Regions from separate parts of the Gluconobacter sp. R75690 genome, predicted to be linked through region 1. Evidence: predicted binding sites of a transcription regulator. Region 1 holds the regulator's gene; the other holds the start of a gene.
The links. Region 1 encodes HrcA, which represses chaperone genes, less so after heat shock. Its sites were predicted from a motif close to GTTNGCACTCNCNNNNNGNGAGTGCNAAC; they were not measured.

Region 1 (10,440 bases):
GCGAAAGGCTGTCTTCGAAGAGCACTCAGCACAATCCGCAAAGACCTTTGGTTAACAGAATCTATTTATTGACGTCCGTCAAAGGCCAATTGGATTATCAATCACTCGCATTGAATGTAGTAATAGATTATTATTTATGGATTTTACATGAAATATTTTTTCCCCGAAGGGAATATTAAAGCTGAAAAAAAACATTTTTCTCCAATTTCCTTCACAAGAAATATTTAATGGCGTTCTGTCAGGCAAAAAAGCAGATATATTGTCTAATGCCTCGGGTTGCTCTGTTCCAATTATTGCAGTAAGAGATTTGTTATTTGATTCAAGGGATATGTTTATAATTTCATTTGGCTGTATGAGTATTGCATTTTGATTGTCCCAGTTGGGAAGAGTGGAAGTGAAAATGTCGCTGATTTGTTCAACATTGCGATTGGTTTGAATGTTAATATTGTGATGGCTTAAATAATTTTTTCCTCCAATAATCCGTTTAGACCGATTGTCAAGAACCTGCTCTGCATCTTGCAAGATTGGCTCCCAACGGTCTTTAGACCAGCGAACGTGTACGGAATTAAATAGTCGACTATATATTTCTAAATCTTTTATGACTTTTGCTCTTTTGCGAGAAATTCCTTCTATTACTTCTTTTTCTGAAAATAGGGAATGATAATCTTGATAAAAATTTGAGTTAATAAATTTCCCATCAATATTCGTTACTGGGTGAATGAAGGTCTTTCCTTTTGTATTTTGTTCCTCGCATTCCAGATAGCATGGAGCCCAATCATACATATCTAAATGGTCACAATAATTAATAAGGCTATCAACATTCATGCCTGCTTGTAGGGGTTCATGTATCATTACACTTTCGCCAATTGGCCATGTAGAAAGATTCTTCTTTCGTTTTAAATGGGACATTTCCAAACGGCGGCGCAAAATATAAAAAGCTGCCTTTTGAGAGAAAAAGGAGATACAAAAGAGACCTTTATGAACGTATTTTTCAATATCTGTATACCCTACACTACCTTCCAGGTGACTCCATTGAGAATTTACTTGAGTTTGAGGATGATATATAACGTCTAAATTATTTCTATTCATTTTTAGAAATATATCATCTAATGGTGCATGAACGGCGACATCATTTTCAATGGTACATATATAATCATAACCGGGGTGCGATAATATAAATAAATTCTGGTGATAGTCTCCATTATACCAGTACCCAGATCTTTTTTCATCCATGCCATATTCAAGTCCTATATCATCTATTCTTGAGTACGGGGCAAGAAATATTCTCTCCTCAAGTTGATAATTCCTGGGAATTATGTCTCCTGTTTCGGAGTCTATAACAATGAATATATCTGAAGAATGGCTATTTTTTTTGCATAATAGAAAATTTTTCTCAACAATATTGTTCCATATATGAGTCTTGAAAAGAATTGCCGTTTTCATGGAATTTAATTCTCGTGCATTAAAGAACGTAACGGGGGGTGTTTGATTTCCATGTAGCTGTTTTTTTTGGGTATATAAAGAATGAAAGGGTGAATCCTTCATTTAGGGGCGTGCAGGTATTCAGCGATGACATCGGAGTTATGATACAGGCTGAGTCAGGAACGCCCTGAAGGGAAAAGGATTAAACACTGTCTTCCAAACAGGTGTTTATGAATGCCCTCAAGGCCCGACCGCGATGACTGATGGCGTTCTTTTCGGCTTCCGTCATTTCCGCGAACGTCCGGCTTTCGCCCTCCGGTACGAACATCGGGTCATACCCATGTCCATGTTCGCCTCTTGGTGGCCAGACGACTGTGCCGTGACATTCGCCCTGCACGGTCCGCGTTTCGCCATCAGGCCAGGCCAGACAGAGTGCGGCGACGAAAAACGCCCGGTGATCCGGATTATCGCCCATCTCCCGGTGCACGCGCGCCATCGCAACCTGCATGTCCTTGGTCGGGCCGCCCCAGCGGGCGGAATAGACGCCCGGACGGTTGTCCAGCGCTGAAACGCAGAACCCGGAATCATCCGCCAGGGCGGGTAGCCCGGAAGCCCGGGCTGCGGCCAGTGCCTTGATGGCGGCATTGCCGGTGAAGGTCTCTTCCGTTTCTTCCGGCTCGGGCAGATCCAGTTCTGCGGCCGAGATTACGGTGATTCCGCTTTCGGCCAGCAGGGTGGAGAACTCGCGGAGCTTGCCGGCATTGTGGCTGGCAAGCACGATCTTTGAACCACGGGGAAGTGTACGCATCATGCAGTCTCCAGCGCCTTGTTCTGGGCTTCGAACAGTCGGGCCGTGCCGAGCTTTGCCAGCCGCAGAAGTTCGAAGAATTCGCTTTCCTGAAACGGCTTGTCCTCGGCCGTCCCCTGGATTTCGATGATGCCACCATCCGCCGTCAGGACGAAATTCGTATCGGCCTGCGCGCTGCTGTCCTCGATGTAATCCAGATCCAGCACGGATCCGGCATCCGTCAGTCCGCAGGAGACAGCCGCGACCTGCGCCGTCAGAGCCTGCGACCGCTTGGCTTTTTTCAGCGCCAGGGAAAGTGCCACCCAGGCGCCTGTAATGGACGCACAGCGCGTTCCGCCATCCGCATTCAGCACGTCGCAGTCGAGCGTGATGGTTCGCTCGCCGATTTTTTTCAGATCCACGCAGGCGCGCAGCGAACGTGCGATCAGGCGCTGGATTTCCTGCGTTCGGCCGGACTGCTTGCCCTTGGCCGCCTCGCGCTGGCCCCGGCTGTGTGTTGCGCGCGGGAGCATCCCGTATTCCGCCGTGATCCAGCCCTGTCCCTTGTTGCGCAGGAAGGGCGGCACGCGGTCTTCGATCGTGGCCGTGCACAGGACTTCCGTCCCGCCGACGCGGATGAGGGCCGAGCCCTCGGCGTGGTGGGCAAAGCCGGTTTCGATCGAAACAGTGCGGTTTTCGTCCGGCGCACGTCCTGAAGGACGCTTGCCTGCGGTGTCAGTCATGTAAAAAGATCCTGTGGCAGAATATGTGCCGCCTCTACCGCGTTTGACGTGAAGGCATCCAGCCCCGACAGTTGGTTTTACCATGATGCGACCCCTGCCTCCCCTGTTCCGCCCCTCCATCCCGATGCCCCACGGTCTGGGAGATCGTGAAGCTGCGATCCTGCGGGAAATCGTCGAGGAATATGTTGAAACCGGCGAACCCATCGGCAGCCAGACCCTCGCCCAGCGCCTGCAACCCAGCCTGTCCCCGGCTACCATCCGCAATGTCATGGCGGAACTGGCCCGTGCCGGACTGCTGTTCAGCCCCCATGTCTCGGCCGGACGGCTGCCTACCGAAAAAGGCGTGCGCCTGTTCGTGGATGGTCTGCTCCAGTTCAGTTCCCTGACGGAAGAAGACCGCGCGAGCATTGACAGCCGCCTCGATATCCATGGGCGCTCCTATCAGGACATTCTTTCCGAAGCGTCGTCCCTGCTGTCGGGCCTGTCTTCGGCTGCCGGACTGGTTCTCGCGCCAAAATCGGACGCGACCCTCAAGCATATCGAGTTCGTGGCGCTGGGTCCGGGGCGGGTGCTGGTTATTCTGGTCGGTTCTGACGGGCAGGTGGAGAACCGCATTATTGAGACGCCACCCGGTGTTCCGCCTTCAGCGCTGGTCGAGGCCGGGAACTACCTCAATTCCCGTCTCGGGGACCTGACGCTCGGCAATCTTCGCGAACGGGTCCGGACGGAAATGGATGCCAGCCGTCACGAACTGGATGCGCTGACTGCAAGCGTGATCGAGAGCGGGTTGGCGACATGGGATGCGGATGGGGGGACGCTGTTCGTGAAAGGGCAGGGGAAGCTGCTGGCTGACATCACCGAGATCGAACGCCTGACCACCATCCGGATGCTGTTCGATCATCTCGAGACGCAAGAGACCATGCTCCAGCTTCTGCAACTGGCCGATGCGTCCGAAGGGGTGCGGATCTATATCGGGCGCGAAAGTGGCATGTTCGGTATGTCGGGTGTGTCCATGATCGTGGCCCCGGCCCGCAACGAGGCCCAGAAGATCGTGGGTGCCATTGGCGTGATCGGCCCAACCCGTCTGAACTACGGGCGGATCGTGCCGGTCGTAGACTACACCGCGCGGATGGTCGGGCGTCTGCTTGGGTGATGGAATGCGGAAATTCCGCCTTTTTCAGCCCTGCATCTTTGTCATGAAATGACCCTTTTAGACGGGGGCGACGGCGGATGCGGAACAATGCTATGCAGAGGCCATGACGCGACGTTCCTTCCGCTCCCGTAATCCCCGGGGCTCTGGCAATCCACAGGGTCCTGGCGCCACGCCGCCCCGTCCCCCACGCTTCCGCCGCTATCGGCAGTCGCTGGCGATCATCGCCGGTGTAGGGCTGGTGGGGATTGCCGGGGCAGGAGTTCTGGGCTGGACGACCTATGCCAAGCTGGTAGCGGATCTGCCCAGCGTGGACAGCCTGCGCGCCTATCAGCCGCCGACCGTCAGTCGCATCTATGCTTCCGATGACCGGCTGATGGCGGAACTGGCGAACGAGCGCCGGATCTTCGTGCCGATCAACGCCATCCCCGAGCGTGTGAAGAATGCCTTCATCGCGACCGAAGACCATAATTTCTACACCCATGGCGGCGTGGATTTCATGGCGATCGGCCGTGCGGGCCTGACGGACATCTTCGCGCGTCATGGTCGCCGTCCGCTGGGGGCTTCGACCATTACCCAGCAGGTTGCGAAGGTCATGCTGCTCAACAGCAATGTCCTGAGCTTCGACCGCAAGATCAAGGAAGCCCTGCTCGCCATGAAAATGGAGCAGGTGCTGTCCAAGGACAAGATTCTCGAAATCTACCTGAACGGCATCTATCTTGGGAACGGCGCCTATGGTGTCGCTGCCGCCGCCCAGAGCTATTTCAACAAGCCGCTTGATCAGCTTGATGATGCCGAGGCGGCCTCACTGGCTGCTCTTCCCAAATCTCCGACGAATTATAATCCCTTCCTGCACCCGCAGGCCGCGATGGCGCGCCGCAACCTCGTGCTGGATCTGATGGTCGAAGCCGGCGTGCTGACCCGTCAGCAGGCTGATCAGGAAAAGCAGGAGCCTCTGGTCCCGCAGCAGAAGCAGCGTTTCGGCCCTTTGCCGGATTCTGAATGGTTCGGCGAGGAAGTCCGCCGTCAGCTCATTGCCCAGTATGGGCAGGAGCGCGCGGCGCAGGGCGGTTTGGAAGTCCATACCAGCCTCGACCAGAGCCTTCAGGTCACCGAGACGCGTCTTCTGCATGAAGGCCTGATGAATTACGACCGCGTTCATGGCGGCTGGCGGGGGCCTCTGCGCAACCTGCCGGACATTCAGGATGACGGCTGGGAAAGCGTTCTCGATCACGTCACGCCTCCGGGCGGTATGCTGCGGGAATGGCGGCTGGCGGTCGTGCTGCCTGGCGGCACGCATGTGGGCTGGATCGAGGAAGGAACGGCCCGCAAGGGCGCACTTCTTGCGACGGATATTGCCTGGGCGCGCCGGATGCATCCGCTTCGGGCCGGTGACGTCATCATGATCGAACCGCAGGAAGGCGGCTCCGCAGCGCTGCGCCAGATCCCGCAGGTCGAAGGTGCCGCTGTCACGCTGGACGTCCACACGGGTCGCGTTCTGGCGATGGTTGGCGGCTGGTCGTTCCATGAAAGTCAGTTCAACCGTGTGACACAGGCTCTGCGTCAACCTGGATCGTCCTTCAAGCCGTTCGTCTATCTGGCTGCCATGGAAAAGGGGATTTCCCCCTCCGAGCGCTTCGACGATTCGCCTGTTTCTTATGGCGACTGGCATCCTCAGAACTACGAACACGACAACTGGGGCCCCACGACGCTGCATGATGCGCTGCGCGAAAGCCGCAACCTCGTGACGATCCGCGTGGCCGCCCATCTCGGCATGAAGGCTGTGGCCGATACGGCTATCCGGGCCGGTCTGGTGGAGCAGATGCCCCATGTGCTGCCTGCCGCTCTTGGTGCTGTCGAAACGACTGTCATGCGTGAGGCTGCGGCCTACGCTACGATCGCCAATGGCGGCCATATCGTCACCCCGACCCTCGTGGACGACATCCAGGACCGTGCTGGCACTGTTCTGTGGCAGGCGGGTGGCCTGAAGCTTGGCACTGCCATGCAGGCTCCTCCTACCGAACTGCCTGCTCCCGCGGATGGCACGACGCCGCCAGTCCCGGTGACAGCCCCCACACCCCCTTCCGCAACGCCTGCGGCTCCACCGCCGGGCAGCGTGGCCGTTCCGGCCCTGACGGATGTGCGGCCGGTTCTTGCCAGTGAGCAGAGCACGTTCCAGATCGTGCAGATGATGCAGGACGTGATCGCCCGCGGGACCGGCCGCATGGCAGGCGTGGGCATTGACCGTCCTATCGCAGGAAAGACGGGCACCAGTCAGGATTTCCATGACGCCTGGTTCGCCGGCTTCTCGCCCGATATCGTCACGGTTGTCTGGGTCGGTTTCGACACGCCTCAGACGCTGGGTCGCAATTCGGATGGCGGCCGCGTGGCTGGCCCGATCTGGAACCGGATCATGAAGGTTGCCCTCGCCAGCCGTCCGAAGCTGGATTTCCGGGTGCCTGACGGCATCACGCTGGCCAGCTACGATACGGGACGCATCTCCGCGGTGGATGGCTTCAAGACCGATCAGGTTCCGGGCGCTTCCGTGGAGCTGCATGGCTTCGGTGCAGGCACGGAAGCCCTGACCGCCGCCGATACGGGTGCCGACAGCGTGATTTCGGATTCCGAAAGCGATATGGCCCAGACACCCGGTCAGGGTGGGGGAATGGCCGGAGCCGCCCCCGGAAGCGGCACGGCTTCCGCTCCGGGACAGGCCCAGAAACCTGCTCCGTCTGATGGTGACATTGGCGTGGGTGGCCTATACTAAGACGCACCAGAACAGACCGAATGGGGCGGTGACAGGCCGCCCTTTCAGTGGAGGACATTATGTCGGCCGAAACCGAGGCCCTTTCAGAGCAGATCAAGCAGTCGGTGGCACTGCTGAGGAGGCATCTTTGACTGGGATGTCGCAACAACACGCCTCGCGGAACTGAATCACCGCGTTGAAGACCCCGACCTGTGGAATGACGCGGACGCTGCCCAGAAGCTGATGCGCGAGCGGACAACGCTGGCGAACCAGATCGAAGGTGTCCAGCGGATCGAATCCGAGGTCGAAGGCACGCTCGAACTGGTTGAACTGGCGGAAATGGAAGGGGACGAAAGTCTCGTCCAGGACGCCGTCCAGACCCTGCGCGCCATTGCCGAGGACGTTCGCAAGCGCGAAATCGAAAGCCTGCTCTCGGGCGAAGCGGACAGCAATGACTGCTACGTCGAAGTGAATGCGGGCGCCGGTGGCACGGAAGCCCAGGACTGGGCCGAGATGCTCCTGCGCATGTACACGCGCTGGGCCGAGCAGCATGGCTACAAGGTCACCTTCATCGAAGGCAGCGAAGGCGAGCAGGCCGGCATCAAGTCCGCCACCATTCAGGTGAGTGGTGCGAACGCCTATGGCTGGCTCAAGACTGAAGCCGGCGTGCACCGTCTGGTCCGGATCTCACCGTTCGATGCGGCGGCCCGTCGCCAGACGTCGTTCGCGTCTGTGTGGGTCTATCCGGTCGTGGATGATTCGATCGAGATCGACATCAACGATTCGGATCTGCGTGTCGATACGTTCCGGGCGTCCGGTGCGGGTGGACAGCACGTCAACAAGACGGATTCGGCGATCCGGATTACTCATATCCCCACCGGAATCGTGGTGGCCTGTCAGACGGACCGTTCGCAGCATCGTAACCGTGCCAAGGCCATGGAAATGCTGCGGGCCCGCATGTACGAGGCGGAGCTTCAGAAGCGTGAGGCCGCGGCAGCCCAGACAGAGGCCTCAAAGACCGATATCGGCTGGGGACACCAGATCCGTTCCTACGTCCTGGCGCCTTACCAGCTGGTCAAGGACCTGAGGACGGGAGTGGAGAAGGGGAACCCGGGCGCCGTGCTCGATGGGGCCCTGGACGACTTCATGTCGGCCTCTCTGGCCCAGAGTGTGGGAGCGACCCGCTCCGAGGCCAGTGCTTCGGCCCAGTGAGGTAGAGGAAAGAGGGGCTGTAATCAGATTTCTTTGGGGCGTCGGAGCAGGGATCCTGTTCTGGCGCCCTTTTTTCTGAAATCTGTCACACTACCGCAGAGTGAAATTGCGCTACCGTAATTGCCTGCGATATTTTTGGTTGCACGGAGGCATCCAGAACCAAAGAATATGTCGTCATTATGAAAAAATCGTTTCGATAAAGGCAATAACCCGCTTGACAGCATGCGGGTTAGACTGCCCAATCAGCATATCGGGTATGTTCTCAAAGCATGTGACGCATTTTATGGGTCTGCGGTGAGGGAACCCGATGGAAACACAGAAATCGGGGGCACCGCACCCGGCAGATGTGGATCAACGCCGGTGTCAGTGAGGGGTAAGAAGGTTTCGACATGAAGAGCTACGCCGCACAGCAGCGCAAGCCGACAGACTACATTGTCGCGATCGTCGTGGCCGTGCTGGCTATGGGCGCCGTGATCTATGCGCTCATGAGCGGTGCCGTGAGCAAGCTGGTCCAGGAAAAGCCGCCTATCAAGACGGAAGTCATCAAGGAACAGCCCAAGCCGCCACCGCCGCCGCCGCCACCACCGCCGCCGCAGATGGAACAGCCGCCACCGCCGTACATTCCGCCGCCGAAGATCAGCGTTCCGCCGCCGCCGAAGGCGGTCCAGCGGGTTACGCATGTCAAGCCGCCGCATCCGGTGCCGCCCAGCCCGACTCCGTCGCCAGAGCCTGTTCCGGCTCCGCCGCAGGGGCCGCCCGCTGACGCAGTTCCCGACCATTCGGCAGGTGCGCGACCGATCAACGGCGCACAGGCCGTCTATCCAGACGAAGCCATGGAAGAAAATCGCGAGGGTCATGTGACCGCATCGTGTGACATTCTTCCGACAGGCAAGACGGCGAACTGCACCATTGTGAGCTCAAGCGGTGGCCATGAGTTCGTGGAAAGTGCGCTCGACTTCCTTCGTCGGGCCCGTTACCAGCCCGCCGTCGTGAACGGCGCTCCGGTAACAGAGCATCATCACGTGCTGCACATCGACTTTACGATGGGCGACGACTGATCTTTCGATTGCCGTCAAACAGAATTGCCCTGTCAGGTTCTCCAAGCCTGGCAGGGCTCAGAAAAGGGCCGGTCTCCATATGGCCGACAACCCAGAAAGCTCCGAAAACGGGCATCTCTAACGAGGATATGGAGTTCATGACCAGACTGTTCCGCCTTCCTGCCCTTGCCGTTCCGACGAAGGCGCGTGCCGTCCGGGCCAGCGCACTGGCTCTGACGCTGGCCCTGGCTTCCGGTGCCGTTGCACCGGCTGTCGCTTTCGCCCAGCCGGCTCCGGCCGACCAGAGCGCTCCCGCAGCGGCTCCGGTGGATCCCTCTTCCAACCCGGCCAGCCCGACGACGTCCGCTGATCCGGCTGGCGCCCCTGCTGCTGCCGCACCGAACGATGCAGGCGCTCCGGCAGGAGCCGCTCCTTCCGACAGCACAGCTCCGGCAACGGCTCCGGCCGACGAATCTCCTGCCGCGGCCGCAACGCCGGGCGAGAGTGCAACTGCAACGCCGGAAGCTCCTGCTCCGCAGGGTAACCCGTACGGCCTTGGCGCCCTGTGGGCGAATGGTGACGCGATTGCCCGTGGCGTCCTGATCATCATGGTCATCATGTCCGCTGGTACCTGGATCATCATGGTCATGAAGTTCCTGGAGCAAGGCCGTCTGTTCGCGGCATCCAAGGAAGCTGCCCGTGAGTTCTGGACCAAGCCGTCCGTTCACGACGGTGCCGCTGCCCTGAAGCCGTCTTCCCCGTTCCGTTACATCGCCGAGACGGGCATTGTGGCCGCAGAGCACCACGAAGGCTCAATGCGTGACTCGATCGATCTGCCGTCCTGGACCGAAATGTCCATCTCGCGCTCGGTCGACACCATCAACACCCGCATGCAGGGCGGCCTCGCCTTCCTTGGTACGGTGGGTTCCACGTCTCCGTTCGTTGGTCTGTTCGGTACGGTCTGGGGTATCTATCACGCCCTGACGGCCATCGGCATCTCCGGCCAGGCGTCCATCGATAAGGTTGCTGGTCCGGTTGGTGAGTCCCTCATCATGACGGCCATCGGTCTTGCGACCGCTGTTCCGGCCGTGCTGGGTTACAACCTGCTCGTCCGTCGCAACAAGGGAGCCATGGATCGTGTCCGCAACTTCGCTGCTGACATCCAGTCCGTCCTGATCGGCGGCTTCCGTCACGGTGTTGCTCCGAGCGAGGGCGGCATGGCCGTCCCAACCACCATCACCACCAGCGAGCGGGTCTGATACCATGGGAATGAACGTCGGAGGAGGCGGCGGTGACGACGAGGTGGTGTCGGCAATCAACACCACCCCCCTCGTCGACGTCAT
Region 2 (10,440 bases), on a different contig from region 1:
GGAATGGTCGTCGCATGCGTGTCGGTCAGGTCGCCGGTGTAATAGATCGCGCTCGTACCTTCCGGCAGGTTGGCGAGGACGTCATCGAGCGGTCGGTCGAGCGTATAGGGGGAAATCTGGACCGCATCGACGGCGCCCTCATGCAGGGCGGTCAGGGCATTTGATGAGTCGACATAGCCGGGCACGGGAATGGGGCGCAGGCCGAGAAGTGACAGACCCATCAGGGCGTTCAGTTCCGGGCCACCGATATGGGAGACCGCGAGGCGGACGGGGTGGTCATGGAAGAAACCCGTCAGGCGGCTGCGCAGGGTCTTGTGCAGCTCCGCGCGCGCGATGACGACGGTTGTGGTTGAGGCTACGAGGACGGGAATCCAGCGACCGAAATCGTAATGGACGCGGGAATCGCCGGTCAGTGATGCCAGCAGCGTGGCGCCGGGCAGGGCCAGGGCGGTGTTGCCGTCAGGCGCGCTGTTGGCGTCGAACAGGTTGGCGGCGCGGACGCCGTCCTGTCCGATGTCGGGGGTCAGTTCAAGAGGTGTCTCCAGCCCCAGGGCGTGGGACAGGGGGCCGCTTGCGAGTTCTGCGAACTGGCCCGGGGTGGAGGCGAGCGTGCCGCCCAGAAGGAGCTGGACATCCGTCAGGGTGCCAGCGCGGGCCGGGTTTTTCAGGAAGGGAGCGGCTCCGGTCAGAGCCGCCAGCCCCTTCAGGGCTGCACGTCGGGTCAGTCTCACGGCCAGCGGACTTCCGGCGGCATGCTCATCAGGATGGCTTCGGTGTTGCCGCCTGTCTTGAGGCCGAACAGCGTGCCGCGGTCGTGCAGCAGGTTGAACTCGACGTAGCGGCCGCGGCGGATGAGCTGGGCATCGCGGTCGGCTTCGGTCCAGGGGGTGAACATGCGGCGGCGGACGACGGCTGGGTAGGCGTCGTGGAAGGCCATGCCGACGTCTTTGGTGAAGGCGAAGTCCAGAGCGACGTCACCGGTATAGAACTGGTCGTAGAAGATGCCGCCGAGGCCGCGCGGTTCGTTGCGGTGGTGCAGGTGGAAGTAGCGGTCACACCATTCCTTGAAGCGGGGATAATGCTCCGGGTCGTGGCGGTTGCAGGCGTCTTCGAAAGCCTTGTGGAAATAGGCGGCGTCCGACTGGGCTTCCGCACTTTCGGGGAACATCGGGGTGATGTCGCCGCCGCCACCGAACCAGCCTTTCGTCGTGATGATCATGCGCGTGTTGAAATGCGCAGCACTCACATGCGGGTTGCACGGATGGGCGACGAGGGAGACGCCGGTTGCAAAGAAGCGCGGGTCTTCGTCAGCGCCGGGGATGTTCTTGCGGAACTCGGGGGAGAACTCGCCCCAGACGGTCGAGACGTTGACGCCGACCTTCTCGAAGACGCGGCCGCGCATGACGGACATCACGCCGGCGCCCCCTTCGGGGCGGCTCCAGGCAGTGCGCTCGAAACGGCCGGGGGCCGTGCGGTCACGCAGGACCTGCGAACCGCCTTCGGCTGCTTCGTCTTCGAGTTTTTCGTAGGACGAGCAGATGCGGTCGCGGAGGGTTTCGAACCAGGCTTTGGCGTCCTGCTTGAGGGCGTCGTGAGGCACGTCTGGACGAACGGTTTCGGTGAAACCGGGGCTGATCTGGTCCATGTTTTCTTCCCCCGTCTATACAGGACAAAACTTCGTTACGCGCAGTGTCCTAGCAAATCGCGCCGTCGCCGAACAGTTGGCTGATGCATGCCTGCCGGTGATCCGTGGCGGGACGATGGCGCAAAGACGTTTTCATTTCGTAAAAACGGCAGCGTTTTGTGAAAAAGTTTCTCTGAATGCTGCAACACGCTGCCTGCGGGTTGCAAGACTTGCGTGTCGGGCCGTCTCGTGGTCCAGAACGGGCGAGCGGATCAACCAGAAATCAGGAACAGACATGTCTTCGGAACAGGAAATCCAGCCCGTCATCGGTGTGATCGGTGGCTCGGGGCTGTATGACATTGACGGACTCGAGAACAAGGAATGGCGCCGGGTGGAAACGCCCTGGGGCGAGCCGTCGGACGAACTGCTGTTCGGCACGTTCGAGGGTGTGCAGTGCGTGTTCCTGCCGCGTCACGGGCGGGGGCATCCCATTCCGCCGTCGCGTCTGAATTTCCGCGCCAATATCGATGCGCTCAAGCGGGCCGGTGTGACGGATATCCTGTCGCTTTCGGCTGTGGGGTCGCTCAAGGAAGAACTGCCGCCGGGGCATTTCGTGCTGGTGGACCAGTTCATCGACCGCAGCTTCGCGCGTGAGAAGAGCTTTTTCGACACCGGCTGCGTGGCGCATGTTGGCATGGCGGACCCGGTTTCGGCGCGTGTGTTGGATGTGGTGCAGGGCGAGGCGGCTGCGCTTGGGATTCCGTTCACGCGGGGCGGGACGTATCTGGTGATGGAAGGTCCGCAGTTCTCAACGCGCGCCGAGAGCGAGCTGTACCGGTCCTGGGGCTGTTCGGTTGTGGGTATGACCAACATGCCGGAAGCCAAGCTCGCACGTGAAGCGGAGATGAACTACGCGACCGTTGCGATGGTCACGGATTTCGACTGCTGGCACTCCGACCATGACAGTGTGACGGTCGAGGCTGTCGTGAAGGTCATGAAGGGGAATGCGGATAATGCGCGCCGCCTGGTGAAGGCGGTCATTCCGGTGCTGGGGAAGAAGCGTCCGGTGGATGCGAGCGCCGAGCGGGCTCTGGATCATGCGATCATTACGGCACCGGCTGCTCGTGATCCGAAGCTGGTGGCCAAGCTTGATGCCGTTGCAGGGCGTGTTCTGAAGCAGGGCTGAGGCCATGCGGATGCCGCGCCGGCGTGATGCGGGCGCGGCTGGAACCGTGATCGGCTGACGGGATCAGTCGAAGTTGTGGTTCGGGTCTGCATCGACATCAATGCCTGCACGGGCATCGTCGATTTCCACGCCGTCGAGTTCCGGCGGCGGTAGATCCTTGACCGGGGTGCCCTGCGGGACGCCCTTGATGGCGATCAGGTCGGTGGCCTTTTCGATATAGCCTTCGGGACCACAGGCCGGTTTGCCGTCGGCTTCCCACAGGAGGCGCGCTTCGTGGCGGATTGCGGCGTCGCGTCTGGGATCGTCTTTGAGCGGATTGGTGCTCATCTTGAAACTCCTGTCTGATCCGGCGCCGGGTGTGCCGGGATTGCCGTTATTATAGACCTCTTCCACGGTTTTGCGACTGTCTGTGTCACCGCTTTGAGATGCCGGCTCCCGGCGATGGTACTGAGGGTGTGCTTCAGTCCCGTGCGAGATTGGTTTTCAGGAAATCGACGCTGCGGGACCATGCGAGGTCACGGGCATCGCGGTTGAAGCTCGGGCGCTCGGGGCAGCCGAAGCCGTGACCGGCGTCATCGTAGACGTATTCCTCGACTTCGGGGCGGGCGTCGCGGATTTTCTGGATTTCGGTGTGAGGGATGGAGGAATCCTCGCCGCCGAAATGCAGTTCGACCGGGCAGTGCGGTGCTGTTTCGACATGGTTGCCGATGCTGCCGCCATACCAGCTTACGGCTGCGTCCACGTCATGCGTGCGGGTGGCGGTGAGCCAGGCGAGGAGACCGCCCCAGCAGAAGCCGATGATGCCGACTTTCTTATGGCCGGCGTCGCGTAGGGCTTTTGCGCAGGCGGCGATGTCGGCGAGGGTCTTTTCGGACGGGATCTGGCTGCGCAGTTCGAGACCTTCGGTCACGCCGGCCTGCGTGTATTCCAGAATGACGTCGGGTTTGACGCGGTCGAAGACGGCCGGAGCCAGGACATGGAAGCCTTCGGCCGCGAAGTCATTGCAGACATTGCGGATATGGGTGGTGAGGCCAAAAATTTCCTGCACGACGATGACGGCAAAGGGCGACTCCGCGGAGCCGGTTTCCCAGGCCTTGAAGCTGTGGCCATCGGATGCGGTCAGGCTGGTCAGGTGACCCTCCGTGCCGGAAACAGGGTTTTTCTTGTCCGAGGGAGTGTGTTTCATGTCTGTGTGTCCAGTCTTGTAATGCCCGGAAGGCCATGAGCCATGAGCGACGTCATCAATCTCCGTCGGGAACGCAAACGCCGCAAGAGCGTAGAGGATGCGAAGGTTGCCGATGCGAACCGCCGTCTGCATGGCCGGACCAGGGGGCAGAAACTGGCTGAAACGCTTGAGAAACAGCGGGTGCAGGCGCTTTTGGACGGGCGCAGACTTTCTTCCGGAGCCTCTTCGGACGAAAGCGAGAATCCTTGACGCCGAGGGTGGGGGCGACTATGTCTTTGGCACTCTCCATGTGAGAGTGCCAAAATGCACTGCAGTCATTGAGTGCAGCAACCCGGTCACGCTGCTTTGTACAAGGGTGTGGCCATAAATGGAGCGATCCATGACGAAGTTTCGTCCCCTTCATGACCGCGTGGTGGTCCGTCGCCTGACGGGCGAAGAGAAGACCGCTGGCGGCATCATCATTCCTGACACCGCCAAGGACAAGCCGACCGAAGGCGAAGTCGTTTCTGTCGGCCCGGGTGCCCGCAACGAGCAGGGCCAGATCGTGGCTCTGGACGTCAAGGCCGGTGACAAGGTGCTGTTCGGCAAGTGGTCCGGCACCGAGGTCAAGATCGACGGCGAAGAGCTGCTGATCATGAAAGAGAGCGACATCATGGGTGTGATCGGCTGATCAGCCGTCCCCGTTTCCTCTCGTAAGAACCTCATTCAGGAGTAAGAATTATGGCTGCCAAGGACGTAAAGTTCGGCGCTGATGCCCGCGAGCGTATGCTGCGTGGCGTTGATATCCTCGCAAATGCCGTCAAGGTGACGCTGGGCCCGAAGGGTCGTAACGTTGTTCTCGACAAGAGCTTTGGCGCACCGCGCATCACCAAGGACGGTGTGTCGGTTGCCAAGGAAATCGAACTGGCTGACAAGTTCGAGAACATGGGCGCCCAGATGGTCCGTGAAGTCGCGTCCAAGACGAACGACATCGCAGGCGACGGCACCACGACTGCAACCGTGCTGGCCCAGGCCATCATCCGTGAGGGTGCCAAGGCTGTTGCTGCTGGCATGAACCCGATGGATCTCAAGCGCGGCATCGACAAGGCTGTCGGCGTCGTCGTTGAAGAGCTGAAGAACAACACGAAGAAGATCACGTCTCCGGAAGAGATCGCGCAGGTCGGAACGATTTCCGCTAACGGCGAGACCGAAATCGGAGAGATGATCGCTTCTGCGATGCAGAAGGTCGGTTCTGAAGGTGTCATCACGGTGGAAGAGGCCAAGGGCCTGCACACTGAGCTCGACGTTGTCGAGGGCATGCAGTTCGATCGTGGCTACATTTCCCCGTACTTCGTGACGAATCCGGAGAAGATGACGGCTGACCTCGACAACCCGTACATCCTGATCCACGAAAAGAAGCTCTCCTCGCTTCAGCCGATGCTGCCGCTTCTCGAGAGCGTTGTTCAGTCCGGCCGTCCGCTGGTGATCATTGCCGAAGACGTCGATGGCGAAGCACTGGCCACGCTGGTCGTGAACAAGCTGCGTGGCGGTCTGAAGATCGCTGCCGTCAAGGCTCCGGGCTTCGGTGACCGTCGCAAGGCCATGCTGGAAGACATCGCCATCCTGACGGGCGGCCAGGTGATCTCCGAAGACATCGGGATCAAGCTGGAATCCGTCACGCTCGAAATGCTGGGTCGCGCCAAGAAGATCCACATCGAGAAGGAAAACACCACGATCGTCGAAGGCGCTGGCAACAGCGACGACATCAAGGGCCGTTGTAACCAGATCCGTGCGCAGATCGAGGAAACGACGTCTGACTACGACCGCGAGAAGCTCCAGGAGCGTCTGGCAAAGCTGGCTGGTGGCGTTGCCGTCATCCGCGTCGGTGGCAGCACCGAGGTCGAGGTGAAGGAGCGCAAGGATCGCGTTGACGATGCCCTGCACGCAACCCGCGCTGCCGTTGAAGAAGGCATCGTTCCGGGTGGTGGCACGGCTCTGGCCCGCGCATCCTCCGCTCTGAAGGGTCTGACCTTCGACAACGACGACCAGCGCGTTGGTGGCGAGATCGTCCGCAAGGCCCTGCAGGCTCCGCTGCGCCAGATCGCGTTCAACGCCGGTGAAGACGGTGCGGTCATCGCAGGCAAGGTGCTTGAGAACGACGGCTATGTCTTCGGTTTCGACGCCCAGAAGGGTGAGTACAAGGACCTGGTTGCGGCCGGTATCATCGATCCGACCAAGGTTGTGCGTACGGCCCTGCAGGACGCCGCTTCGGTTGGCGGTCTGCTGATCACGACGGAAGCCATGGTTGCCGAGCGTCCTGAGAAGAAGGCTCCGGCCGGCGCTCCGGGTGGCATGGGCGGCATGGGTGACATGGACTTCTGATCGAAGTCCGGTCCCTTTCCTGTCCCTTCCAAGGAAGGGGCCGGGAGGGCCCCCAGATGTTGCAAAAAAGCCTCTGGCCTGCGGGTCAGAGGCTTTTTCTTTGCCTATTTAGTTGCTGAAAGATAACGAAAAAACGGGGCCGGGGTATAACTGTTGCGTGGAGAACACATGTTGCATTCAAGTGCCCCGTAAAAGCATGGCAGGTATGTATTTTTCGTGACAGTAACGCTCTGACATCTTTAGAGAGGGTCCATCATTCTTTTGAAGGATCTTGTTCTTTGATGAACACATCTCGTCGCCATTTGTTGCTGTGTGCATCAATTCTCGGGGTTGGGACCCTGTCCGGGACGGCTTTCGCTGATTCCACGACGCAGCCGGAACACCGTTCCCACAAGGTTGTGCATCACAAGGCTTCCACTCCGACGACTGCTACCAAGGGCACGACCGCCGCTGTCGCGGCTCCTGCCACCACATCGTCCGTCGCCGTTCCTGTCGCCACGACCGCGCCGGCTTACTCCAGCCGCCGTCGTGCCGCACTGCTTGAATCGCAGGGTGTCTCGGGTGGGACCGAGCGCATGGTTGTTACGGGATCGGCTCTGGCCTCCTCGAACAACCAGAACGCCAACCCCGTCCAGATCGTGACGGCGAAGCAGATCCAGCAGACGGGCGCCACGACGCTCAGCGACTTCTTCGCACGTATTCCGTCCATCGGCGGAACGGGCACGAACAACTCGGAAACCAATGGTACGGGTGGTGCGTCCTGCACCGACATCCGTAACCTGGGATCGAACCGCGTTCTCGTCCTGATCGATGGCAAGCGCGCCACGCTGAACGGGCAGACGAACTGCATCGATCTGAACGCGCTGCCGATCCAGCAGATTGCCAGCGTCGAAATCCTGAAGGATGGCGGTTCCGAGCTTTACGGTGCCGATGCCGTCTCGGGCGTCATCAACATCAAGATGCGTCATGATCTGTCGGACGGAAACATCACGATCCGTGGTGGCATCACCGGGCAGGGCGACAACGATACGGGCATGATTTCCGCCTACAAGGGCTGGAACTTCGATCATGACAAGGGCAACCTGACGCTGTTCGGTCAGTACATGACGCAGGGCGGCGTCCTGCAGCGTAACCGCAGCTGGGCCAATCCGGTGCAGCTGACGGATAACCCCGTGGGTTCGGGTGGAGAGACCTTCGGGTCCGGTTATTCCAACTATACGCATGTCCAGAGCGCATCGGGGCTGAATGCTGCCGTTGCACCGGACGGCAAGACTGTCAGCGACTGGGGCACGAACAACCGTTATGATTACGGTCGTCACCAGAGCCTGATCAACCAGCTTCAGGATGCCAGCCTCTCGGGTGATTTCCACTACGAGTTCAACCGGCATGCCAACCTGTATTCCAATGTGATGTACTCGCATCGGACCAGCTCCAGCTACATGGCGGCCGAGCCGTTTGACGGTTCCGTGCCTCCCAGCACCCTGCCGTCCGTTCTGACGGTGCCGGCGAACGATCCGAACAATCCCTTCGGTCAGGATGTCGACATTACCAAGCGTCTGACGGAGCTTGGGGATCGTCGCGACGAGAATGCGACCGATACGGTCACGGCCAAGGTGGGGATCAACGGCGCCATTGCTTATGGCTGGGATTACGACCTGTCGTATACCTATGGCTCCAACATGTCGACGGATCACCTGGAGAACGTGGGTTCGTACACGAACCTGCTGAATGCCTATGGTCTGCAGCAGGTTGACCCGTCCAGCTCGACGAGTGCCCTGGTCTACAACCCGTCGGTCTGCCCGTCTTTCGGGTGCAGCAATCCGTTCGGGACGATGGGCAGTCAGGCAGCGTCCTACGTCAACTACAATACGAACACGCATTCGCATTACCAGCTTCGTGACTGGAACCTGCGCATCAACAACAACCACGTGACGACGATGCCCTGGAAGGGCGGCGGCGATCTGGGTATTGCGGTGGGTTTCGAGCATCGTGGCGAGCAGCTGACCAACACGCCTGACGAACTGATCAGCAGCGGCCAGAGCCTGACCAACACGGTTCTGCCGACCAGCGGCGGCTTCGACGTGACGGAAGGTTATGCGGAAGCCAAGGCGACGCTGCTGAAGAACGTCTTCCTTGCGAAGGATCTGACGGTTGACGTGCAGGGGCGTGCGTCCGGTTACAGCACGACGTCGGATACGGCAAAGAACTGGAAGGCGTCCATCAACTGGGCTCCGACGCAGGACATCCGTTTCCGCGGTACGATCGGTACGTCCTATCGTCAGCCGAACGTCTATGAGCTGTATGGCGGCCAGTCGCTGAGCTACAACCTTGCCAATGATCCGTGCGATGCGGCTCAGGTCGGTACCTATGGCGGTGCTGCTGCAACGGTGGCTGCGACCTGTGCCAAGCAGGGTATCAACTCGTCCACGTTCCATCAGTCCGGCACCGGTCAGGTTCCGACGCTGGGTGGCGGTAACGCACATCTCGCGCCGGAAGTGGGCCGGACCTATACGTTCGGTACGATCATCACGCCGCGCTGGATTCCGAACCTCTCCATCTCGGGTGAGTTCTGGCACTACTCGGTCAACCACACGATCAGTGCGCTTCCGACGCAGTACATCCTGGATGGCTGCTACACCGGGACCAACGCCTCGCTGTGCAACCTCGTGAACCGTCTGTCCAACGGCCAGATCAACACGGTTTCAGCAACGGACCAGAACACGGGTGCCCTGCATGAGAGCGGTGTGGACTTCGACTTCGACTATCGTATCCGTGTGGCTCGTCACGACGTCCTGTCGGTGTCCAACAACTTCCAGTACCTGCTGAACTACACGCAGCAGCTGGTTCCGGGTGGCGCGTTCACCAATTACACTGGTGCGCTGCTGTATGCCGGTGGTCCGAACAACGCCAATGCGTCCTATGGTATTCCGCGCGTTCGTGACTATGCGACATTCGGCTGGACCCATGGTGCCTTCACGGCGACCTATATGGTGCAGTTCATCGGCGGTATGCGCTGGAACGATCAGTCCGAGTTCTTGAACTCCACGACGGCTGGCCGTTACAAGACGCCGATGATGATTGAACAGGATCTGACGCTGGCCTATCGCTGGAAGAAGTGGAACTTCGAGAGCGGCATCAACAACATCACCAACAAGAAGCCTCCTTTCGTGGCCAGTGGCGTGGATAACAGCGCCGGCGCGACCTATGGCAGCTTCTATCAGGGACGTTATTTCTTCCTGCAGGCCGGTCTGAACTTCTGAGCCTGTCAGTCTGAAAAACGGCCTGGACCTTTCGGGGTCCTGAAGAGCCCCCGGCCCGTGTGGTCGGGGGCTTTTTTTGTGCGAACTTTCCGGGGGCGTAATTTACTGATTGACGGGGGTTGAAACCTGTCGAAATGTAACAGGGATCTCGGAGAGGGGCTCATGAGCGGGAATATCGACGATCTTGCGGCGCTGATCAGGGAAGCCGAGGGCAGCCGGGAGCGCTTTCTGGAGAAGTTCTCTGTGTTCTGCGAGCAGGCGTTTCCTCGTCAGACGGCTGTCTCGCGCAGGGCCCGAGGCTGGCTGAAGCGGACGGTTGAGATCGAGGGGCTTTCCCTGCGGTTCGAGACGCGGGTGTTTGAGCTTCGGCGTGAGGGCGCTGCGGTCGTGGCGGAGATTGCTCATGAGGTTCGCGGCGTGGTCATCAGCCGTAATGCTGCCACGGCGCGCGATGCGCTGAACGAGGCGGATCGCAAGATCCTTGGGCTCGTGGCCGATGGTGCGCTGGATGCGGCGCGGACGACGGCCTCCAGTCGGGGTGTGGACCCGCGGCAGATGGAAGCGCTGGCGCAGGCGGCGGACAAGGTGACGCAGGCTCTGGGCGAAATGGCGCAGAATGACAGGCTCGCGGCCGAGCGGGCGCAGGAGCAGGAAAAGGAGTTGCACCAGCTGCGCGACCGTCTGGCGACCAGCATGCGCAGCCTGGCCCAGCAGTCGGTTCAGCCCCTGGGTCAGCCCTGAAGGAGGGGCGGTCCGTTTTCCTGTTCCTCGGGGCGCAGGAAGCGGGCGATGTCTTCCAGTGCTTCGGCCAGTGGCATGCGTC

Region 2: a site for HrcA is predicted at 4,271-4,299, ahead of groES (co-chaperone GroES). Genes of this name have one in related genera too.

What each region holds. Positions count from the first base shown of each region.
Region 1 is NZ_JABCQB010000007.1:150,231-160,670, forward strand. Features, by position in the region: gene HKD27_RS10345 (hypothetical protein) at 79-1,443, opposite strand; gene rdgB (RdgB/HAM1 family non-canonical purine NTP pyrophosphatase) at 1,625-2,230, opposite strand; gene rph (ribonuclease PH) at 2,230-2,952, opposite strand; gene hrcA (heat-inducible transcriptional repressor HrcA) at 3,035-4,105, shown strand; gene HKD27_RS10365 (penicillin-binding protein 1A) at 4,209-6,869, shown strand; one part of gene prfB (peptide chain release factor 2) at 6,929-6,997, shown strand; one part of gene prfB (peptide chain release factor 2) at 6,999-8,060, shown strand; gene HKD27_RS16705 (energy transducer TonB) at 8,450-9,118, shown strand; gene HKD27_RS10380 (MotA/TolQ/ExbB proton channel family protein) at 9,256-10,356, shown strand; gene HKD27_RS10385 (biopolymer transporter ExbD) at 10,361-10,440, shown strand, end outside.
Region 2 is NZ_JABCQB010000001.1:443,272-453,711, forward strand. Features, by position in the region: gene HKD27_RS02065 (hypothetical protein) at 1-731, opposite strand, end outside; gene hemF (oxygen-dependent coproporphyrinogen oxidase) at 728-1,645, opposite strand; gene HKD27_RS02075 (S-methyl-5'-thioadenosine phosphorylase) at 1,920-2,810, shown strand; gene HKD27_RS02080 (hypothetical protein) at 2,874-3,137, opposite strand; gene HKD27_RS02085 (dienelactone hydrolase family protein) at 3,271-3,996, opposite strand; gene HKD27_RS02090 (DUF4169 family protein) at 4,039-4,245, shown strand; gene groES (co-chaperone GroES) at 4,376-4,666, shown strand; gene groL (chaperonin GroEL) at 4,717-6,357, shown strand; gene HKD27_RS02105 (TonB-dependent receptor domain-containing protein) at 6,639-9,617, shown strand; gene HKD27_RS02110 (hypothetical protein) at 9,780-10,358, shown strand; gene HKD27_RS02115 (ATP-dependent DNA helicase) at 10,349-10,440, opposite strand, start outside.